One region of the Pseudomonas lini genome, then DNA from elsewhere that is predicted to be linked to it. Evidence: predicted binding sites of a transcription regulator. Region 1 holds the regulator's gene; each other region holds the start of a gene.
The links. Region 1 encodes FliA, which starts transcription of late flagellar genes. Its sites were predicted from a motif close to CTAAAGTTTNNNNNNNNNNNGCCGNTAA; they were not measured.
Positions count from the first base shown of each region.

Region 1 (5,008 bases):
AGTCGCAGCTGCCTGTGATCACCTTGGAACCAAGGTTGGAACAAATATTGCTCAATAGTCTTCAGAAGGCAGGACAAGGCTCGGAAGAGGGTGTTCTGCTGGAGCCAAGCATGGCAGAGAAACTGCAACGCTCGTTGATCGAAGCGGCGCAGCGTCAGGAAATGCAAGGTCAACCGGTGATTCTGCTGGTGGCCGGTCCGGTTCGCGCGATGCTCTCGCGATTCGGCCGACTGGCAGTCCCGGGTTTGCATGTGTTGGCTTACCAGGAAATCCCTGACAACAAGCAAGTGACCATCGTTGCGACAGTAGGGCCCAACGGCTGAGGTAGTGGTTTATGCAAGTTAAGCGTTTTTTCGCCGCCGATATGCGTCAGGCCATGAAACTGGTTCGTGATGAGCTGGGCGCCGATGCCGCCATCATTGGCAATCGCCGGATCGCCGGCGGTGTCGAGCTGACGGCTGCCCTGGATTACAAATTGTCGGCGCTGGCCCCGCGTGTTCCGAACATGGAACTCGAGGACGAGTTGCGCAAGACCCAGTCGCGGATCGTCACCGCCCAGGCCGAACTGAGCCTGCGTGGCGATGGCGAGAGCGACAAAGCCACCAATCGCCAGTTGTTCGCCGGCCTGCCGTTGACCGCCGCCGAGCCACTGATCGAGCCAACGCTGGCCGAGCCTCGGCGTCCGGCACCCGCGCCTGCCGCAGCGACCGGCGTCGATCCGCGTGCGTTCGACTCGATGCGTTTCGAGCTCAACAGCCTGCGTGAACTGATGGAAGTGCAACTCGGCTCGCTGGCCTGGAATCAGCTGCAAGGCAGCCGTCCGGCCCAGGCCAACCTCTGGCGTCGCCTGCAACGCATCGGTCTGTCCGGCCCGTTGTCGCGCGATCTGCTGGCACTGATTACCGACATTGAAGAACCCCGTCAGGCCTGGCGCATGTTGCTCGCGCACCTGGCGCGGATGATTGCCACCCCGCAAGTTGAGCCACTGGAAGAGGGCGGCGTGATTGCGATGGTCGGCCCGGCCGGTATGGGCAAGACCACCACGCTGGCCAAACTCGCCGCCCGTTACGTGCTCAAGTACGGCGCGCAGAACATCGCGCTGGTGAGCATGGACAGCTACCGCATCGGCGCTCAGGAACAGCTCAAGACCCTGGGCCGCATCCTCAATGTGTCAGTCACCCACGTCGACCCGGGCCAATCGCTGGTGCAGGCGCTGGAACCTTTGCTGCGCAAACGCGTGGTTCTGATCGATACCGCCGGCCTGCAGGCCAGCGATCCGGCACTGCGCATGCAGCTCGAAAGCCTGGCCGGACGAGGGATCAAATCAAAAAATTATCTGGTCTTGGCAACCACTAGCCAAAAACAGGTTCTAACCGCCGCTTATCATAGTTACAAGCGTTGCGGGCTAGCTGGCTGCATCCTGACTAAACTGGATGAAACGGCAAGCCTGGGTGAGGTGTTGAGCCTGGCCATCAGTCATGAATTGCCGGTGGCTTACCTGACCGATGGCCCGCGGATCCCGGATGATTTGCATCTGCCGCGTCGTCATCAGTTGGTCAGCCGCGCCGTTAGCGTGCAAATGCAGGAAGAACCCAGCGAAGAAGCCATGGCTGATATGTTCGCTGACCTCTACCACAGTCCGACCAAGCGGGTTGGCTGAGGTATTAATGAACAGTTTTTGTACCTACATCGATGGTCTGCCAATGCATTGTTCAGTTGGTGAACGCGCAGCCAGTAATGTGGCCTCCGTCTAAGTAAGACAAGGTAAAGAAATAACATGGGCAGCATGCATCCCGTACAGGTGATCGCGGTGACCGGCGGCAAAAGTGGCGTCGGGAAGACTAACGTGTCAGTGAACTTGTCCCTGGCTCTAGCTGAGCTCGGCCGGCGCGTCATGCTGCTGGATGCCGATCTGGGGCTGGCGAACGTCGACGTCCTGTTGGGGCTGACACCCAAACGTACTTTGGCCGATGTGATCGAAGGCCGGTGTGAGCTGCGCGACGTGCTGCTGCAAGGGCCCGGCGGTATCCGCATCGTCCCGGCCGCGTCCGGCACCCAGAGCATGGTTCATCTGAGCCCGGCCCAGCATGCCGGCCTGATCCAGGCCTTCAGCGACATCGGCGACAACCTCGACGTATTGGTGATCGACACCGCTGCGGGCATTGGTGACTCGGTAGTCAGTTTCGTTCGCGCAGCCCAGGAAGTCTTGCTGGTGGTGTGCGACGAGCCGACCTCGATCACTGACGCCTACGCGCTGATCAAACTGCTGAACCGCGACTACGGCATGAATCGTTTCCGCGTCCTGGCCAACATGGCGCAGAGCCCGCAGGAGGGCCGCAACCTGTTCGCCAAGTTGACCAAGGTCACCGATCGCTTCCTCGACGTCGCCTTGCAATACGTTGGCGCGGTGCCTTACGACGAAAGCGTGCGCAAGGCCGTGCAGAAGCAGCGTGCCGTCTACGAAGCCTTTCCCCGTTCCAAGTGCGCTCTGGCATTCAAGGCCATTGCGCAGAAGGTCGATACCTGGCCGCTGCCGGCCAACCCGCGTGGGCATCTGGAATTTTTCGTCGAGCGCCTCGTGCAACAAACGGCAGGACCCGTCCTATGACAGCCAGTGGTTACAACCTCTACAAGAACTCGGCACGTGACGCGCAGTACGAACTAATCGAGCGTTACGCGCCCTTGGTAAAACGCATTGCCTACCATTTGCTGGCGCGTTTGCCGGCCAGTGTCCAGGTCGAAGACCTGATCCAGGCCGGCATGATCGGCCTGCTTGAAGTATCAACCAAATACGACGCCAGCAAAGGCGCGAGTTTCGAGACGTACGCGGGCATTCGAATCCGCGGCGCGATGCTCGATGAAGTGCGCAAGGGGGACTGGGCGCCACGTTCGGTTCACCGCAATACCCGCATGGTCAGCGACGCGATTCGCTCGATTGAAGCTAAAACCGGCCGTGACGCTAAAGATCACGAAGTTGCGGCCGAACTCCAATTGAGTCTCGACGATTATTACGGGATTTTGAACGACACCCTGGGTAGCCGGTTATTCAGTTTCGACGATCTGTTGCAGGACGGCGAACACGAAGGGCTGCATGAGGATGGCGCCAGTGCTCATCTCGAGCCGTCACGCGATCTGGAAGATGAACGCTTCCAGGCGGCGCTGGCGGACGCGATTGCCAATTTGCCGGAGCGTGAGCGACTGGTGTTGGCGCTGTACTACGACGAAGAGTTGAATCTCAAGGAAATCGGTGAGGTCCTGGGGGTCAGCGAATCGCGGGTCAGCCAGTTACACAGCCAGTGCGCGGCCCGTTTGCGGGGGCGTTTGGGGGAGTGGCGAGCGCGCTGAAGGCAGTGTGGGGACACTGCGAATGGAGCAGGTGTGGTGTTGAACCGCGCCGGTTTCGATCTGTTGTGCTCCAGACAGTCATTGAGTGCTTTGCCGGATTGATTGAAATGGCGCGTCCAGGTGCTGGACGCGTTTAAGACTGCTTGGAGGTCGAATTGAACAAGAACATGAAAATCCTCATCGTTGATGACTTCTCAACGATGCGGCGGATCATAAAAAACCTGTTGCGTGACCTTGGGTTCACCAACACGGTCGAGGCTGACGATGGCATCACTGCCATTCCGGTTCTCAACAGCGGGGGCATCGACTTTCTGGTAACGGACTGGAACATGCCTGGCATGACCGGCATCGATCTGCTGCGTCACGTGCGCGCCGATGAAAAGCTCAAGCACCTGCCGGTGCTGATGGTGACCGCTGAAGCCAAGCGCGAGCAAATCATCGAAGCCGCTCAGGCGGGTGTGAACGGCTATGTGGTCAAGCCATTCACGGCTCAAGCGTTGAAAGACAAGATTGAAAAGATCTTCGAACGCATCGGTTGATGTGCAAAGCCAGTCCGTCACGGGGGAGCTATGGAGCAAAACGAATCTTCACAGGGCGATTTCGAATCGACCCTGAAAAAACACGCGGTCGAACTGGTCGAAAGCCTTGAAAAAGGCAGGTTCGGCGACGCTGTGCAACTGATCCATGAGCTCAACCAGACCCGTGACCGCGGCCTGTACCAGGAAGTGGGCAAGCTCACCCGCGAGCTGCATAGCGCGATCGTCAATTTTCAGATTGACCCGCACATGCCGCAAGCCGAGGAAGTGTCTCAGATCACCGATGCCACTGAGCGCCTGGGTTATGTGGTCAAGCTGACCGAGGCCGCGGCCAACCGCACCATGGACCTGGTGGAAAACGCCACGCCGCTGATCAATGGCCTGAGCGATGAAGCTCAGGCGCTGAGCACGGATTGGGGACGGTTCATGCGTCGCGAAGTCGGGGCTGAAGAGTTCCGAGAACTGGCCAGGCGGGTTGACGGTTTCCTGACACGCAGCAGCGAAGACAACCGCGTCGTGTCGAGCAACCTCAACGACATTCTGCTGGCCCAGGATTACCAGGACCTCACCGGTCAGGTGATCAAGCGCGTGACCCAGTTGGTCACCGACGTTGAAAGCAATCTGCTCAAGCTCGTGCTCATGGCCAGTCAGGTCGACCGCTTTGCGGGTATCGAACATGACCATGAAGCGATGCTCGCTGAAAAAGATCCACAAAAACATCTCTCTCAGGGTGAAGGTCCGCAGATTCATGCCGATAAAAGAGAAGACGTTGTGTCCGGTCAGGACGATGTGGACGATTTGTTATCCAGCCTAGGATTTTAGAGTTTTAGCATTTTAGGTTTTTTAGGTTTTTAGACCTCAGGAGCACCCCCTTAATGAGCTTCGGCGCCGATGAAGAGATCCTTCAGGATTTCCTGGTTGAGGCCGGCGAGATTCTAGAGCAACTGTCCGAACAGCTGGTCGAGCTTGAAAGCCGACCGGATGATGCGGATTTGCTCAATGCAATTTTTCGCGGTTTTCACACTGTAAAAGGGGGCGCCGGCTTCCTCCAGCTCAATGAGCTGGTGGAGTGCTGTCACATCGCCGAGAACGTGTTCGACATCCTGCGCAAGGGTGAACGACGCGTC
Region 1 is NZ_OZ061318.1:5,071,924-5,076,931, forward strand. Features, by position in the region: gene flhA (flagellar biosynthesis protein FlhA) at 1-323, shown strand, start outside; gene flhF (flagellar biosynthesis protein FlhF) at 335-1,660, shown strand; gene fleN (flagellar synthesis regulator FleN) at 1,778-2,608, shown strand; gene fliA (RNA polymerase sigma factor FliA) at 2,605-3,345, shown strand; gene AB3226_RS22965 (chemotaxis response regulator CheY) at 3,513-3,884, shown strand; gene AB3226_RS22970 (protein phosphatase CheZ) at 3,915-4,703, shown strand; gene AB3226_RS22975 (chemotaxis protein CheA) at 4,757-5,008, shown strand, end outside.

Region 2 (5,008 bases), 3.0 Mb from region 1:
ACTTCGCAAACAAGCGAAACACCGACCCGGCCCTCAGAAACCGCCCAGACAGTTATTCCAGCGCGGCAGCCGGCCCGAAGAACTCGTAACGGCTTTGCTTCTCCGGCACCCCCAAGGCCTTGAGGTGACGCTTGATCGCCGCCATGAAGCCTTTAGGCCCCAGGAAGTACGCATCCACATCGCGCTGTTCCGGCATCCACTCGCCGAGTTGTTCTTGGCTCAACAGGCCAACCTTGTCCGCCGCCGGGCTGACGCCATCGTCTTCGGCGTAGCAATAAAAACGCTTGAGCTGCGGATGACGGTCGGCCAGGCCATCGATCCAGTCGCGGAAGGCATGCACGCTACCGTTGCGCGCGCAGTGGATAAAGTGCACCGGCCGCTCGGTCGCCAGCGCCGCTTCGAGCATCGCCAGCGTCGGGGTGATACCGACGCCACCACTGATCAGCACCAGCGGTTTGTCGCTGGCGGTCAGGGTGAAATCGCCCGCTGGCGGGAACAGCATAATGCTCGCGCCCACATGCAGTTGATCGTGCAAATGGTTGGACGCGCGGCCGCCGGTTTCACGCTTGACGCTGATGCGGTACTGGCCCTTGTTGGCCAGCGCCGACAACGAATAGTTACGTCGAATTTCTTCGCCATCGAGGATCAGTTTCATGCCGATGTACTGGCCAGGCTCTGCCGCGAGAATCGGGCCCTTGTCCGCCGGTTCGAAGTAGAACGAGGTGATTTCTGCGCTCTCCTCGACCTTGGCCGCCACGATGAATTCCCGCGCGCCACGCCAGCCGCCCGGCGCCTGCTCTTTCTGGTCGTAGATGCTGGCTTCGGCGCCGATCAGGATCTCGGCCAATTGACCGTAGGCCGCCCCCCAGGCACTCATCACTTCAGGCGTGGCAATCTCTTCGCCCAGTACTTCGGAGATCGCTCGCAACAGGCAACTACCCACGATCGGGTAATGCTCCGGGAGGATTTGCAGCGCCACGTGCTTGTTGATGATCTTGGCCACCAGGTCGCCCAACTGATCGAGCTGGTCGATGTGCCGCGCATACATCAGTACACCGTTGGCCAGGGCGCGAGGCTGATCACCGCTGGTCTGGTGAGCCTGGTTGAACAGCGGGCGGACTTCCGGGTATTCAGAGAGCATCATGCGGTAGAAGTGAGTGATCAACGCTTCGCCGCCGCTTTCCAGCAACGGCACGGTGGACTTGACGATGGCACGGTCTTGAACGCTAAGCATAAGAGCAACCCCTGGCTTTATATGAATAACGTTTACGTATCAGTTTCCATGCCAACAATTAAATCCTTATAACTCATATAGTTAAAAACACAGTAGTCATATCGACACGCGACGCTTTATAGTCACACCGACTACACGGAGTCATTATGACTGCAAAATTACTGCTCACGACCCTGCTGCCCCTGGTCTCCGACCTGTCCCGCGAATTGCCCGAAGGCGAGCGCTACCGACGCTTGCTCGAAGCCATGCGCGCCCTGCTCCCTTGCGACGCCGCAGCCCTGCTGCGACTCGATGGCGAATGGCTGGTGCCGCTGGCGGTGGATGGATTGAGCACCGACACCCTCGGTCGACGGTTCAAGGTCAGCGAACACCCGCGCTTCGAAGTGCTGCTCAGCAGTCCCGGTCCGACTCGCTTCGCCGCCGACAGCGATTTGCCCGATCCTTATGACGGTTTGGTCGATGGTCTTCACGATCACCTGGAAGTCCACGACTGCATGGGCTGCCCGTTGTTTATCGACGAGCGTCCGTGGGGTTTGCTGACCCTCGACGCGCTCGACCCTGAACGTTTCGAACCGATCGAACTGGACGCCCTGCAAGCCTTCGCCAGCCTCGCCGCCGCCACGGTCAACGCCGCCGAGCGCATCGAACGGCTGGCCAATCGCGTCGAAGACGAACATCAGCGCGCCGAGGTTTACCGTCAGGCCAGCGGCCAGCAGAGCCGCGAAATGATCGGCCAGAGCAAGACTTACAAACGTCTGGTGGAAGAGATCAGCCTGGTGGGCGGCAGCGACCTGACGGTGCTGATCACCGGCGAAACCGGAGTCGGCAAAGAGCTGGTGGCCCAAGCCATCCACGCGGCGTCCCCACGGGCCGACAAACCGATCATCAGCCTCAATTGCGCCGCCCTGCCAGACACGCTGGTGGAGAGCGAATTGTTTGGCCATGTGCGCGGTGCTTTCACCGGCGCGACGAATGATCGGCGCGGCAAGTTCGAACTGGCCAACGGCGGCACATTATTTCTCGATGAAGTGGGCGAACTGTCGCTGACGGTACAGGCCAAATTATTGAGGGTGTTACAAAGCGGTCAACTGCAGCGCCTGGGGTCGGACAAGGAGCATCAGGTCGACGTGCGATTGATCGCGGCGACCAACCGCGACCTGGCCGAAGAAGTGCGCAGCGGTCGCTACCGTGCCGACTTTTATCATCGCCTGAGTGTTTACCCGCTGCTGGTGCCCGCACTGCGCGATCGCGGTCGGGATGTGCTATTGCTCAGCGGCTACTTCCTGGAACAAAACCGCTCACGCATGGGCCTCAACAGCTTGCGTCTGACCAGCGATGCGCAAGCGGCACTATTGGCGTATGACTGGCCGGGGAACGTGCGGGAGCTGGAGCATTTGATTGGTCGCAGTGCCTTGAAGGCGTTGGGCAACTGCAAACAACGGCCGAAGATTCTCAGCTTGAGCGCGGCGGATCTGGACTTGCCCAATGGCAGCGTTGAACCCGCGCCAGAACCGGTGGATGCTGCGCCGGCCGCTGTGTTGGTTTCAGGGGACTTGCGTGAAGCCACCGAGCATTATCAGCGCCAACTGATCAGCGCTTGCCTGGAACGGCACCAGAACAACTGGGCCAGCGCGGCGCGGGAGCTGGGTCTGGATCGGGCGAACCTTGGACGGATGGCCAAGCGCCTTGGAATGAAGTGACGGCCTCATCGTCGGAACGCCGCCCGGAGCCGGCTCGCTCCCACATTTGATCTTTATGAGACACACATATTGTGTTCGGCGAAAATCCATTGTGGGAGCGAGCCGGCTCCGGGCGGCGTTCCGACGATGGGGTCCTGCCATTCACCCAAATTGCTAAAGCCTGCCCCCGACAAGTCGATAACCCGGCATCGATAGTTGTTGGCGATCTTCTCAATCGCCCATCACCTTTTTCCACAGAAGGTTTTTATGTCTTCCAACAAAGCCCGCGCAGATTCACTTTCGCTTCTGCTGTTTACCTTGCGCAGCGGCAAGCTGATGGCGATCAACCTGCTGAAAGTCAGCGAAATCATTCCCTGCCCGCCGCTGACCAAGCTGCCGGAGTCGCACCCCCACGTCAAAGGCATCGCCACCCTGCGCGGCGCCTCGTTGTCAGTGATCGACCTGAGCCGCGCCATCGGCGAGCGCCCGCTGGAAGACCCGAACGGTGGCTGCCTGATCGTCACCGACGTCAGCCGCTCCAAGCAGGGCCTGCACGTTCAGGCGGTGAGCAAAATCGTCCATTGCCTGACCACTGACATCCGTCCACCCCCCTTCGGCTCCGGCGGTGTGCGTTCGTACATCACTGGCGTGACCTCGGTCGACGGCACGCTGGTGCAAGTGCTGGACATCGAAAAGGTCATCCACGGCATCGCTCCGGCGCAGATCGAAACGGCCCCGACCGAACTGAGCATGGAAGACGCCGAAGTACTCGGCAACGCGCGGATTCTGGTGGTCGATGACAGCCAGGTCGCCCTGCAACAATCGGTGCACACCCTGCGCAACCTCGGCCTGCAATGCCACACCGCTCGCAGCGCCAAGGAAGCCATCGACTGCCTGCTGGACCTGCAAGGCACCGCCCAGCAGATCAACCTGATCGTCTCCGATATCGAAATGTCGGAAATGGACGGCTATGCCCTCACCCGCACATTGCGCGAAACCCCCGACTTCTCGCACCTCTATGTGTTGCTGCACACCTCGCTGGACAGTGCGATGAACAGCGAGAAGGCTCGACTGGCCGGGGCCAACGCGGTGCTGACCAAATTCTCCTCGCCGGAACTGACCAAATGCCTGATCGTGGCGGCCAGGGCCATCGCCGAACAAGGTCACTGAGTTGTGGCTGAGGTTTTTTGTTTTCTGATGCGGCGCAACCTCGCTGAGGATGTGCCGCCTTTCACTTGGCCAAATGGCATTGAGTTGACCCAGTACCGCCCTGAACTTGCCGAAGACGTTCATCACTTGATGGAACTGGGCTATCTGGAAGGTAGCGGTCGCGTACCGGCGCTGGAAATCTGGCAGCAACGTTTCGAAACCGATCCTGAATACGATCCGACCCTGTGCTTCATCGCGCTCGACGCCGAAGGAGTCGTTGGCGTCGCCCAATGCTGGACCAGCGCTTACATCAAGAGCCTGGTAGTGCATCCGCGCGCTCAAGGCCTCGGACTTGGCCGTGCCCTGCTGCTAAATGCTTTCAACGTATTTCAGCAACGTCGCGAAGGTTTTGTGGATCTGAAGGTGCTGGAAAACAACCTTCGGGCCCAGCGTTTGTATGAAAGTGCCGGGATGTATGTGGTCCGCCGGGAGCCGGTTCCAACCTGACACCGCCTTCGCGGGCAAGCCTCGCTCCCACAGGATTCAGGTGATCCCTGTGGGAGCGGGGCTTGCCCGCGAAGAGGCCCGCCCCCCCCCCCAAAAACCATCAGGCATACTCCGACCTCGGCCACTACACGCTAAGGATGCCCAACCATGAAAGCCATCACCCTGACCTTCCTCTGCGTCACCACCCTCGCCACCCCAGCCCACGCCTCCAGCCCCAACGCCTGGGCCACCTACGACAAAGCCGTGCTCGCCAGTTGCACCAAAAACAGTGGCCTGAAAAACGTCAAACCCGTCGGCGACGCCGCACAGTTCGATGACCGGGTCGGTTATACCGCGCTCCTGCTGCAAGGCCAGTACCCGCAAAAACACATGAAAGGCCAGCAAGGCACCGAGCTGTGCCTCTACCACAAGAAAAGCAAAACCGCGTACGTGACCGAGT
Region 2 is NZ_OZ061318.1:2,119,167-2,124,174, forward strand. Features, by position in the region: gene hmpA (NO-inducible flavohemoprotein) at 53-1,234, opposite strand; gene norR (nitric oxide reductase transcriptional regulator NorR) at 1,381-2,934, shown strand; gene AB3226_RS09485 (chemotaxis protein CheW) at 3,181-4,083, shown strand; gene AB3226_RS09490 (GNAT family N-acetyltransferase) at 4,111-4,569, shown strand; gene AB3226_RS09495 (hypothetical protein) at 4,717-5,008, shown strand, end outside.
Region 2: the regulator FliA is predicted to act here: its motif matches at 3,088-3,115, upstream of AB3226_RS09485 (chemotaxis protein CheW).

Region 3 (5,008 bases), 3.3 Mb from region 1:
GGTGACATTGCGCGGTACCAGGGTCGGCATCGACGAGCCCACCAGTAACAAGTGATAGCGACGTCCCAGGCGTTTCATGCATTTGAGCAGCACTGGCAGGTTTTTTTCCTTGGATCCACGGCCGGCGAAGATTAGCAGATGAGTGTTTTCATCGATGCCCAATTCGGACCGTAAACCTGGATCCCGTTTACTGGGGTTGAACGTTTGCAGATCGACGCCCAGCGGTTGTACGAAAACGTTCTTCACGCCCAACCCGATCAGTTTATCGGCCATGATTTGACTCGGCGCCAGAACCCGGTCGAAGTTGCCATAAAGTTTGCTGACATAAGCTTCGATATTGGGAGTAACCCAATTGCCCATGCGATTGCTGACCAGCAGCGGCAGGTCCGAATGATAAAAGCCGATCACCGGCACATCGAGTTGCCGCTTGGCGTCCAATGCAGCCCAAGCGGTCAGGTAGGGGTCGCCGACTTCAATCAGATCGGGCTGTAAATCCTGCAGAACATTGCGCCACGGCGCGAGACGGAGGGGGAAGCGATAACCCTTGCCAAAGGGCAGGGCCGGGGCCGGAACCGTGTAAATGCCATCCTGTTCACTTAAATGTGCCCCAGGGATCAGCAAGCTGTGACGAATACCTGGCTTGTTGCCCAAGCGGCGGTGTTTGGCATCCAGATAAGTGCGCACGCCACCGCTGGCTGGGGCGTAGAACATGGTTATGTCAGCGATATGCACGATGAACATTCCTCCGGGACCGTCGTTCTCCCTTTGGTTGACCTATATGAAGGATAGATGTTCGGTTGGGGTTTTGCGGCGAGGGGTGTCAGCGGGGTTTTGCGGGGCTTTACAGATCGCCATCGCGGGCAAGCTCCGCTCCCACAATGATCTTCGATGAACACAAATTTTGTGTACGACAGAGATCACTGTGGGAGCGGGCTTGCCCGCGAAGAGGCCGGTGAGAGCGACTTAGATACGGAAACTACCCACCAACTGCTTCAATCGCGAAGCCTGTTGTTCAAGGTCCGAGCACGCTCGCAATGTCGACTGCAAATTCTCCACGCCTTCCTGGTTCAACGTGTTGATCTCGGTGATATCCACGTTGATCGACTCAACCACCGCCGTCTGTTCCTCGGTCGCTGTAGCCACGGATTGGTTCATGCCGTCGATTTCGCCGATGCGCAACGTCACGCTGTTCAAGCGTTCACCGGCCAGGTTGGCGATTTCCACGCTGTCCTGGCTGTGGCGCTGGCTGTCGCTCATCGTGCTGACGGATTCGCGGGCGCCGATTTGCAGCTCCTCGATCATGGTTTGCACCTGTTGCGCCGACTCTTGTGTGCGGTGCGCCAGGTTGCGCACCTCGTCGGCCACCACGGCAAAACCGCGCCCGGCTTCACCGGCCCGCGCCGCTTCAATGGCCGCGTTCAGCGCCAGCAGGTTGGTTTGCTGGGAGATGCTGGTGATCACTTCGAGAATCTGCCCAATGTTCACGGTTTTGCTGTTCAGCGATTCGATGTTGGTGCTTGAGGCGCTGAGCATGCTCGACAGCTGATTCATCGCGGCAATGCTGCGATCCACCACTTGCTGGCCGTCTTCGGCCAGGCTGCGCGCGTCGCTGGCTTGATTCGACGCTTGCGCGGCGTTGCGGGCGATTTCCTGGGCCGCGGCGCCGAGCTGATTGATTGCCGCGGCAACGCTGCTGGTGCGCGAGGCTTGCTGGTCGGAATTGAACATCGACGAGTTCGAGGCGGCCACCACACGCAGGGCTACTTCGTTGACTTGACCGGTGGCCGAGGACACTTCGCGGATCGACGTATGAACCCGTTCCACGAAACGGTTGAACGCCGTGCCGAGGATGCCAAATTCGTCCTGATTCAGGATGGTCAGGCGCTTGGTCAGATCGCCTTCTCCGTCGGCGATGTCTTCCATGGCGCGGGTCATGACGTGCAGCGGCTGGATCAGGATGCGGATCAGCATTCCCAGCAGGGCGATGATGATCGCCACGGCAATCACGGTTGCGACGACCGCCGAGGTGCGGAATTCGCTGAGCATCGAGAAGGCTTTGTCTTTATCCACCGACAGGCCGATGTACCAGTTCACCGACGGCAAGCCTTTGATCGGGGTGAACGTGACGATGCGGGTTTTGCCGTCGACCTCGACTTCACTGATGCCGCCGCTGATGCGTGGGGTGTTCTTCGGGTAAGCCTCGTTGAGGGACTTCATCACCATGGATTTATCCGGATGGACCAGGATCTTGCCGTCGGCGCTGACCAGGAAGGCATAGCCCATGCCGCCGAAGTCACGCGCGGTCAAGGTGTCGATCAGGGTTTGCAGACTCAAGTCACCGCCTACCACCCCCACGCTTTGCCCGGCTTTCTTCGAGGCGGTGGCGATGGAAATGATGGTCTGACCGGTCGCCGCATCTATATAAGGTTCGGTCAGCGTCGAGCCATTGCTGTTCACCGCGCCTTTGTACCAAGGGCGAACTCTGGGGTCGTAGCCGTCCGGCATCTTGGAGTCCGGGCGGTTGATGAAAGTGCCGCTGGCATCGCCCAGGTACCTGGCCATGAAGGTCGACTCCAGAGCCTTCTGTTCAAGCAGGTTGGCGACGTTGGATTGTTCGGGGTTGATGGCAATGTTCTGCGCGAGGCCCTCGATCAACAGGATGCGACCTGTCAGCCAGGTCTGAATGTTGTTGGCGGTGACGTCGCCCATCTCATTGAGGTAGTTGTCCAGATCCTCGCGGATGGCATTGCGCTGTAAATAGTCGTTGTACAGTGTGAACGAGGCGAAGGCAGCAATAACGATGAGGGCGGCGGCAAGCAGGATTTTATGACTGAAGCGCAGATTTTTGTTCATGGCTTGGGGTTCCGCTAAGGTCTTATTATTCAGGGCGTGCTTTTATAACGGCACGCAAAACGGGCAGTGTTGAAATCAAGCTGATATTTCCGTCCTCTCCTTAGGGGGATTACCGACGCTTTTCAGTCTTTTATATCGGCCGTGAAGGATCAAAGATTAACCATGGGTGACAAAATGCCTGACTCATTGCAACTCGTTATCGGCGCCGACCTTGCGGGCCAGTCTGTCGCCCAGGCCATGCGTCTGGCCAACCGTCATGGCTTGGTAGCGGGCGCTACCGGGACCGGTAAAACCGTCACCTTGCAGCGCCTGGCTGAAGCCTTCAGCGATGCCGGCGTTGCGGTATTCGCAGCGGACATCAAGGGCGACCTGTGCGGCCTGGGCGCTGCCGGCAATCCCCAAGGCAAAGTCGCTGAGCGGATCGCCGGCATGCCCTGGCTGAACCATAAGCCTCAGGCGTATCCAGTGACCTTGTGGGACATTAACGGTCAGTCCGGCCATCCACTGCGCACCACCTTGAGCGAAATGGGCCCATTGCTGATCGGCAGCCTGTTGGAACTGACCGACAGTCAGCAGTCGGCCCTGTATGCCGCGTTCAAGGTGGCCGACCGCGAAGGGCTGTTGCTGCTGGATTTGAAGGATTTGAAAGCGCTGCTCAATCACCTGCGCGACAACCCCGAATTATTGGGGGATGACGCCGCGCTGATGACCACCGGTTCCAGCCAGGCGCTGTTGCGCCGTCTGGCGACGCTCGAACAGCAGGGCGCCGAAGCGCTGTTCGGCGAACCGGCGCTGCAACTGGAAGACATGTTGCAACCGGCGGTGGATGGTCGCGGGCGCATTCACTTGCTCGACGCCAGCCGTCTGGTGCACGAAGCGCCGAAGGTCTATGCGACGTTCCTGCTGTGGTTGCTGGCCGAACTGTTCGAGCAATTGCCGGAGCGTGGCGATGCCGAGAAACCGCTGCTGGCGCTGTTTTTCGACGAGGCGCACTTGTTGTTCGCCGGTACGCCCAAGGCGTTGCAGGAGCGTCTGGAACAAGTGGTGCGACTGATTCGCTCGAAAGGCGTGGGGGTGTATTTCGTCACCCAATCGCCGGGCGATTTGCCGGATGATGTGTTGGCTCAACTGGGCCTGCGCATTCAGCATGGTTTGCGTGCATTTACCGCCAAAGAACAGAAATCCCTGCGTGCGGTGGCCGACGGCTTCCGGCCGAACCCGGCGTTCGATGCCTTGTCGGTATTGACGGAGCTGGGGATCGGCGAGGCGCTGGTCGGCACCTTGCAGGACAAGGGCACGCCGGGGATGGTCCAGCGTGTCTTGGTTGCACCGCCGCAATCGCGGATCGGGCCGCTGACCGAGGCTGAGCGCACCGTGCTGATTGCCGGTTCTCCGTTCAAGGGCCGTTATGACAAACCGATCGACCGTGAATCGGCATATGAAGTGCTGATGGCGCGCAAAGGGCTGGCGCCGGATCCTGAAGCCGCGCCGGGCAAACCTGCACCTGAAGAGCCGAGTTTCACCGAACAGGCCGGGGAATTCCTCGGCACGGCGGCAGGCCAGGCGTTGAAATCAGCCATGCGACAGGCGGCAAATCAATTGGGCCGACAATTGGTGCGCGGGTTGATGGGGTCTTTATTGGGAGGCAGCAAGCGCCGATAGCGACTGGGCAATCAAAATGTGGGGGCTGGCCTGTGGCGAGGGAGCTTGCTCCCGTTGGACTGCGAAGCAGTCCCCTCTTTTTGGGGATAAGGGGGGCCGCTTCGCGGCCCAGCGGGAGCAAGCTCCCTCGCCACAGGCCCGCTCCCACATTGGTTTTATGTCAGGTTTTGGGTTTTGCGTGCGCCGCCAGGCGTTCGAGGGCCGCCCGCAGGTTCGGGTCGGTAATCCCGTCAGCCGTCGCCTGAATGGTCGCCGCCGCATCGGTCGACAAATTTATCGTATGCCCCGCCGCCCCTTGCTGAACGGTAGGCGGCTGAACCTTGAACAGGATCCGCGTCAGGCTGGCGAACTCGTCGAACAGCTGTAGCTGCCGTTGCAGACGCTTTTGCTGATAACGCAGGCGGGTGGCCCAGTGGCCGTCGGTGACAATCAGCAATAAACTGCCTTCACGCCACGACGCCACATGGCAATGCTCGCGGGCAGCCGGCTGCAA
Region 3 is NZ_OZ061318.1:1,783,241-1,788,248, reverse strand. Features, by position in the region: gene AB3226_RS08095 (glycosyltransferase family 4 protein) at 1-741, opposite strand, end outside; gene AB3226_RS08090 (methyl-accepting chemotaxis protein) at 964-2,853, opposite strand; gene AB3226_RS08085 (helicase HerA-like domain-containing protein) at 3,028-4,515, shown strand; gene AB3226_RS08080 (DUF721 domain-containing protein) at 4,676-5,008, opposite strand, start outside.
Region 3: the regulator FliA is predicted to act here: its motif matches at 2,986-3,013, upstream of AB3226_RS08090 (methyl-accepting chemotaxis protein).

Region 4 (5,008 bases), 4.8 Mb from region 1:
CAGACGTTTTTGCGCCATCCATAACTGCGCCACCAGGCTAAAACCGGTCAACGCCGCATCGAGCCAAGGCTGGGCGGCATCGGTCCAGTGAGCCATCGCGGCGCCCAGCAGCAGACTGCCGACCGCGCCCACGGTCAGGCCGAGCACGATGGATTTGCCATCCAGCTGGCTGACCTGCCGCTTGCCATGAGTCGCGGTCCCCTGAGTCCACTGCCACCAGCCATAGAGCTGCAACGCGGCGTAGATCACTTGCAGCAGCATGTCTGAATACAGCTTCACCTCAAAAAAAATCCAGCTATACAGCAGCACCATGACCAGGCCGATCGGCCAGCACCAAGGGTTCTGTTTGACCGTCAGCCATACGGCAATCACGCCGAGGGCGGCAGCAAACAGTTCAAGCCCGGACATGGAGGTTCCTTGGTGTCGTAAAAATGAGGGGGGCGAATTGTACCCGGATTGTGGGGAATGGGCTTGTTGTGGGGAAGAGGGCTTGCCAATGCCAGGCAATCAAACGCAATCCCTGTGGGAGCGAGGCTTGCCCGCGATGGCGGCGGTACAGTCAATATTGATGTCGCCTGACACACCGCTTTCGCGGGCAAGCCTCGCTCCCACAGGGGACAGCGGGGATGCTGGGACGGAGTTACACCCGAAACTGCTTCAGCAACCCGTTCAGCTGTTCGCTCAGTTCCTTGAGGTGAACGCTGGCCACGCTCGATTGTTCGGCCGCCAGTGCCGTGCTATGGGACAACCCTGCTGCCTGGGTGACGTTCTGATTGATGTCTTCCACCACGTGGGCCTGCTGCAAGGTCGCACTGGCAATCGAAGCGTTCAACCCGTTGAGGTTGCGCAAGGCCTGGCCGATGGCATTCAGGCTGGCGCCCGCCAGGCCGGCCTGTTCGATGGTCAGTTGCGACGCACGGCTGCTGTCGCCAATCACCTTGACCGCCGCTTCGGAATGGCTTTGCAGGCGTTCGATCATCGACTGGATTTCCGCCGTGGACTTCTGGGTGCGCTGTGCCAGCAGGCGCACTTCATCGGCGACCACCGCAAACCCGCGACCTTGCTCGCCGGCCCGGGCGGCTTCGATGGCGGCGTTGAGGGCCAGCAAGTTGGTTTGCTCGGCGATGGAGCGGATTACTTCCAGAACGCTGCCGATTTGCGTGCTTTCGTTGGCCAGCGTGCGAATCACTTCGACGGCTTGATCGATGGTCGAAGACAGCTTGTCGATCTGCTGCAAGCTGCCGTCGATATTGACCTGCCCCTGTTGCGCCTGAGACTCGGCATTGCGCATTTCGCTGGCCGCGTGCTCGGCGTTTTTGGCCACGTCCTGCACGCCGTAGGTCACTTCGTTGATCGCGGTCGCCACCAGTTCCATTTGTTGGGATTGCTGTTGGCTGCGTTGCTGAGCTTGCGCGGCATCGTTGCCCAGTTCGCTGGAAGACTGGCCCAGTGCGCTGGCGGAGGTTTGCAGCTGACTGATCACCAGGCGCAGTTTGGCGGTAAAGGCGTTGAAGTGCCGGGCCAGTTGCGTGACTTCGTCCTGGCCGTGGGTATCGAGGCTGCGGGTCAGGTCGCTTTCACCGCTGGCGATGTTGGCCATGGCGTTCACGGTTTCCTGCAATGGGCGCACGATGCTGCGGGCAATCATGATCACCAGCAACGCCATGATCAGGGCAATCACCAGTCCCACGAAAGAGGCCTTCCAGACCTGAGCATAAAACTCGGCCTGCATGTCATCGATGTATACGCCCGAACCGATCACCCAACCCCAAGGCTCGAACAGTTTCACGTAAGAGGTTTTTTCCACCGGTGCACTGGCGCCCGGTTTCGGCCAGCGGTAATCGACCATGCCCGCACCCTTGGCCTTGGCGATGGCGACCATCTCGTTGAACAGCGCGAAACCGTCCGGGTCTCGGATCGTCGAGAGGTTCTGGCCTTCGAGTTTCGGATTGGTCGGGTGCATGACCATGACGGGCGTCAGATCATTGATCCAGAAATAATCGTTCTGGTCGTAGCGCAGACCGCGCACGGCAGTCAGTGCCTGTTTTTGCGCGGCGTCGCGGGTGAGGGTGCCGGCGGTTTCCAGGCTGTGGTAATAGGTGAGGATGCCACTGGCAGTCTGCACCACATGCTGGGTTTTCTGAGCCTTGGCCTGATAAAGGTCGTCGTGAATTTGCTTGAGCATCAGCACGCCCAACGTCAATAGCATCACCACGGCCACGATCAAGATGAGCCACAAGCGTCGGCTGATCGATACACTGCGCAAGCTGTTCATAACGCTGTTACTCCGGTTTCTTGTTCTTGTAATAAATGATCGCCAGCATCCAACCACACTTTGCCAATGGGGCCTATTCGACTCAGGTCCTATTACGCGGCAGCGAAAACAGGGCGTGTCTGATAGGATTTCGGCCCCGCGCGAAAAAACCTGAGTTCCAGTTTGTTTTTCACGGAATTTTTACGGTTTTGTGGGGATCTTTGCGCGCGCGGGATGTCAGCTACGCTGATCGCAATTGAATGCTTAAAAATATTAACGGGGCATGCCTGGGGCATTGCTTCTTGGGGGATTGATGGATCTTTGGACGGCCTTTCAGGCATTGATTTTAGGCGTTGTAGAAGGGCTGACGGAGTTCTTGCCCATTTCCAGTACCGGGCACCAGATCATTGTGGCGGACTTGCTCAACTTTGGGGGCGAGCGGGCCATGGCCTTCAACATCATTATTCAGCTCGGGGCGATCCTGGCGGTGGTCTGGGAGTTTCGCCGCAAAATCTTCGACGTGGTCATCGGTTTGCCGACGCAGCCCAGCGCTCGACGCTTTACCGCGAACCTGTTGATTGCCTTCCTGCCGGCCGTGGTATTGGGGGTGATTTTCGCCGACTTGATTCACGAGTATCTGTTCAACCCGATTACCGTGGCCACCGCATTGGTCGTGGGCGGGATCGTCATGTTGTGGGCTGAACGCCGTCAACATGAAGTGCATGCTGAAAGTGTCGACGACATCACCTGGAAAGATGCCCTGAAGGTCGGCTTCGCCCAATGCCTGGCGATGATTCCGGGGACCTCGCGTTCTGGCTCGACGATCATTGGCGGTTTGCTGTTCGGGTTGTCGCGCAAGACGGCCACCGAGTTCTCGTTCTTCCTCGCCATGCCAACCATGGTCGGCGCGGCGGTGTACTCGGGCTACAAATACCGCAACCTGTTTGTGCCGGCTGATTTTCCGGTGTTCGCCATTGGCTTCGTCACTGCGTTTATCTTTGCGATGATCGCCGTGCGGGGCTTGCTCAAATTCATCGCCAGCCACAGTTACGCGGCGTTCGCCTGGTATCGCATTGCGTTCGGTCTGGTAATCCTGGCCACCTGGCAATTCGGCTGGGTCGACTGGACAGCAGTCAAGCCATGAACGATTCCAGTACGCGCAACAATAACCCCGGACGCAAGTCCGGGGGGGCCATTCAGAACCTGCGGCTGAAACTGCTGGTGTTCGCTGTGCTGTGCGCAGTGCCGTTGTTTGGCTCGGTGTCGCTGTGGCTGCGCGGGGTGTCGGTGATTCCCCTGGCGGCCTACGGCATCGTCAGCGTGCTGGCGTTTTTCCTGTACTGGAGCGACAAGCACAAGGCCCGCGCCGACAGTTGGCGCACGCCGGAGAACGTGTTGCACGCGGTGGAGCTGGCGGGTGGTTGGCCGGGTGCCTTGCTGGCCCAGCAAGCGTTTCGGCACAAGACCCGCAAAGTCTCGTTTCAGTTGGTGTTCTGGCTCATCGTGCTGATGCATCAGGTGTTCTGGATCGATCAGCTGTTTCTGGGCGCTAACCTGTTTGCAGTGCTTTAAAGCCCTTTAAAGCAGCAAGCCGACCTGCGTGCGCTTGGGCAACTTGCTCACCACTAGTTGGTGGGAACGTTGCAGCAAGCCTTGCAGCTCTTCGGTGCCCAGCGGGTAGGGCGTTTCCATGATGACCCACTGGGCCCGGGCCAGATACGGCGCCGGGTGAATGCCCGGCCGGTCGCAATGGCCCAGGAACAGGTCCTTGTCGACCTTGAACGCCAGCGACTGCCCCCGCAAGTTCTGCAAGGCGAACATCTTGTTCCCGGCAATCGAAAACACCCGCACGCCACCCCACTTGTAATCCTCCCGCGCACCGGGCAACGCCAGGCAGAATTGCGCGACGTCCTCTTCGCTCATTAGTCCCGCTTTCATAACAGTCTGTCCCCACAAGCATTGAATGATTCGATCAGATGGTCGATCCAGGCACGCACGGCCGGCATCACCCCGCGTCGATGAGGGTAGACGGCTTGCAGCCAGCCGCCCGGCAATGACCAGTCAGGTAACAGTTGCACCAGCTCGCCGTTTTTCAGCTCCTGCTCGCAATGCATCATGGGCAGCATGGTAAAACCCTGGCCGCTGAGGGTGCAGGCTTTGCGCACGATGAAATCGTCGATCCCCAATCGCGCTTCCAGGCTCAGATCATAGCTTTTACCTGTTTGATCAAACATGCGGATGTGCACCATGCGGTCGGCTTCCAGAGCGCCGAGCACGGGCAGATTTTTCAGGTCTTCGGGATGATTGATTTCACGGCCGAGCAAAAATGCAGGGCTGGCAACCATCAGCATCTGAGCCTGACGCAGGCGGCGGGTGACCAGCAATGGATCTTCATCACCCAGATCCCGCACTCTCAAGGCGACGTCGACGCCCTCGTTAATCAGGTCAACCCGACGGTTGAGCAACATCATCTCCAGCTGAACCTGAGGGAATTTCTCCAGGAAGTTACTGATCACCCCAGGCAGAATTTCGTGGGCCAATCCGACGGGACAGGACACTCGTAGGCGCCCTCGGGGTTCGCTGGACATGCTGGCCACCGCTTCGTCGGCCATCTCGGCTTCCAGCAGCATCGCCTGACAATGGCGCAAGTAACGCTCGCCCACGGCGGTCAGGTTGAGTTGGCGGGTGGTGCGTTGCAGCAGGCGCGCGCCCAGGCGTTCTTCCAGCTCGGCGATGCGTCGCGACAACCGCGAT
Region 4 is NZ_OZ061318.1:231,595-236,602, reverse strand. Features, by position in the region: gene pnuC (nicotinamide riboside transporter PnuC) at 1-408, opposite strand, end outside; gene AB3226_RS01095 (methyl-accepting chemotaxis protein) at 641-2,275, opposite strand; gene AB3226_RS01090 (undecaprenyl-diphosphate phosphatase) at 2,568-3,398, shown strand; gene AB3226_RS01085 (DUF1294 domain-containing protein) at 3,395-3,826, shown strand; gene AB3226_RS01080 (MmcQ/YjbR family DNA-binding protein) at 3,833-4,192, opposite strand; gene AB3226_RS01075 (LysR substrate-binding domain-containing protein) at 4,189-5,008, opposite strand, start outside.
Region 4: the regulator FliA is predicted to act here: its motif matches at 2,403-2,430, upstream of AB3226_RS01095 (methyl-accepting chemotaxis protein).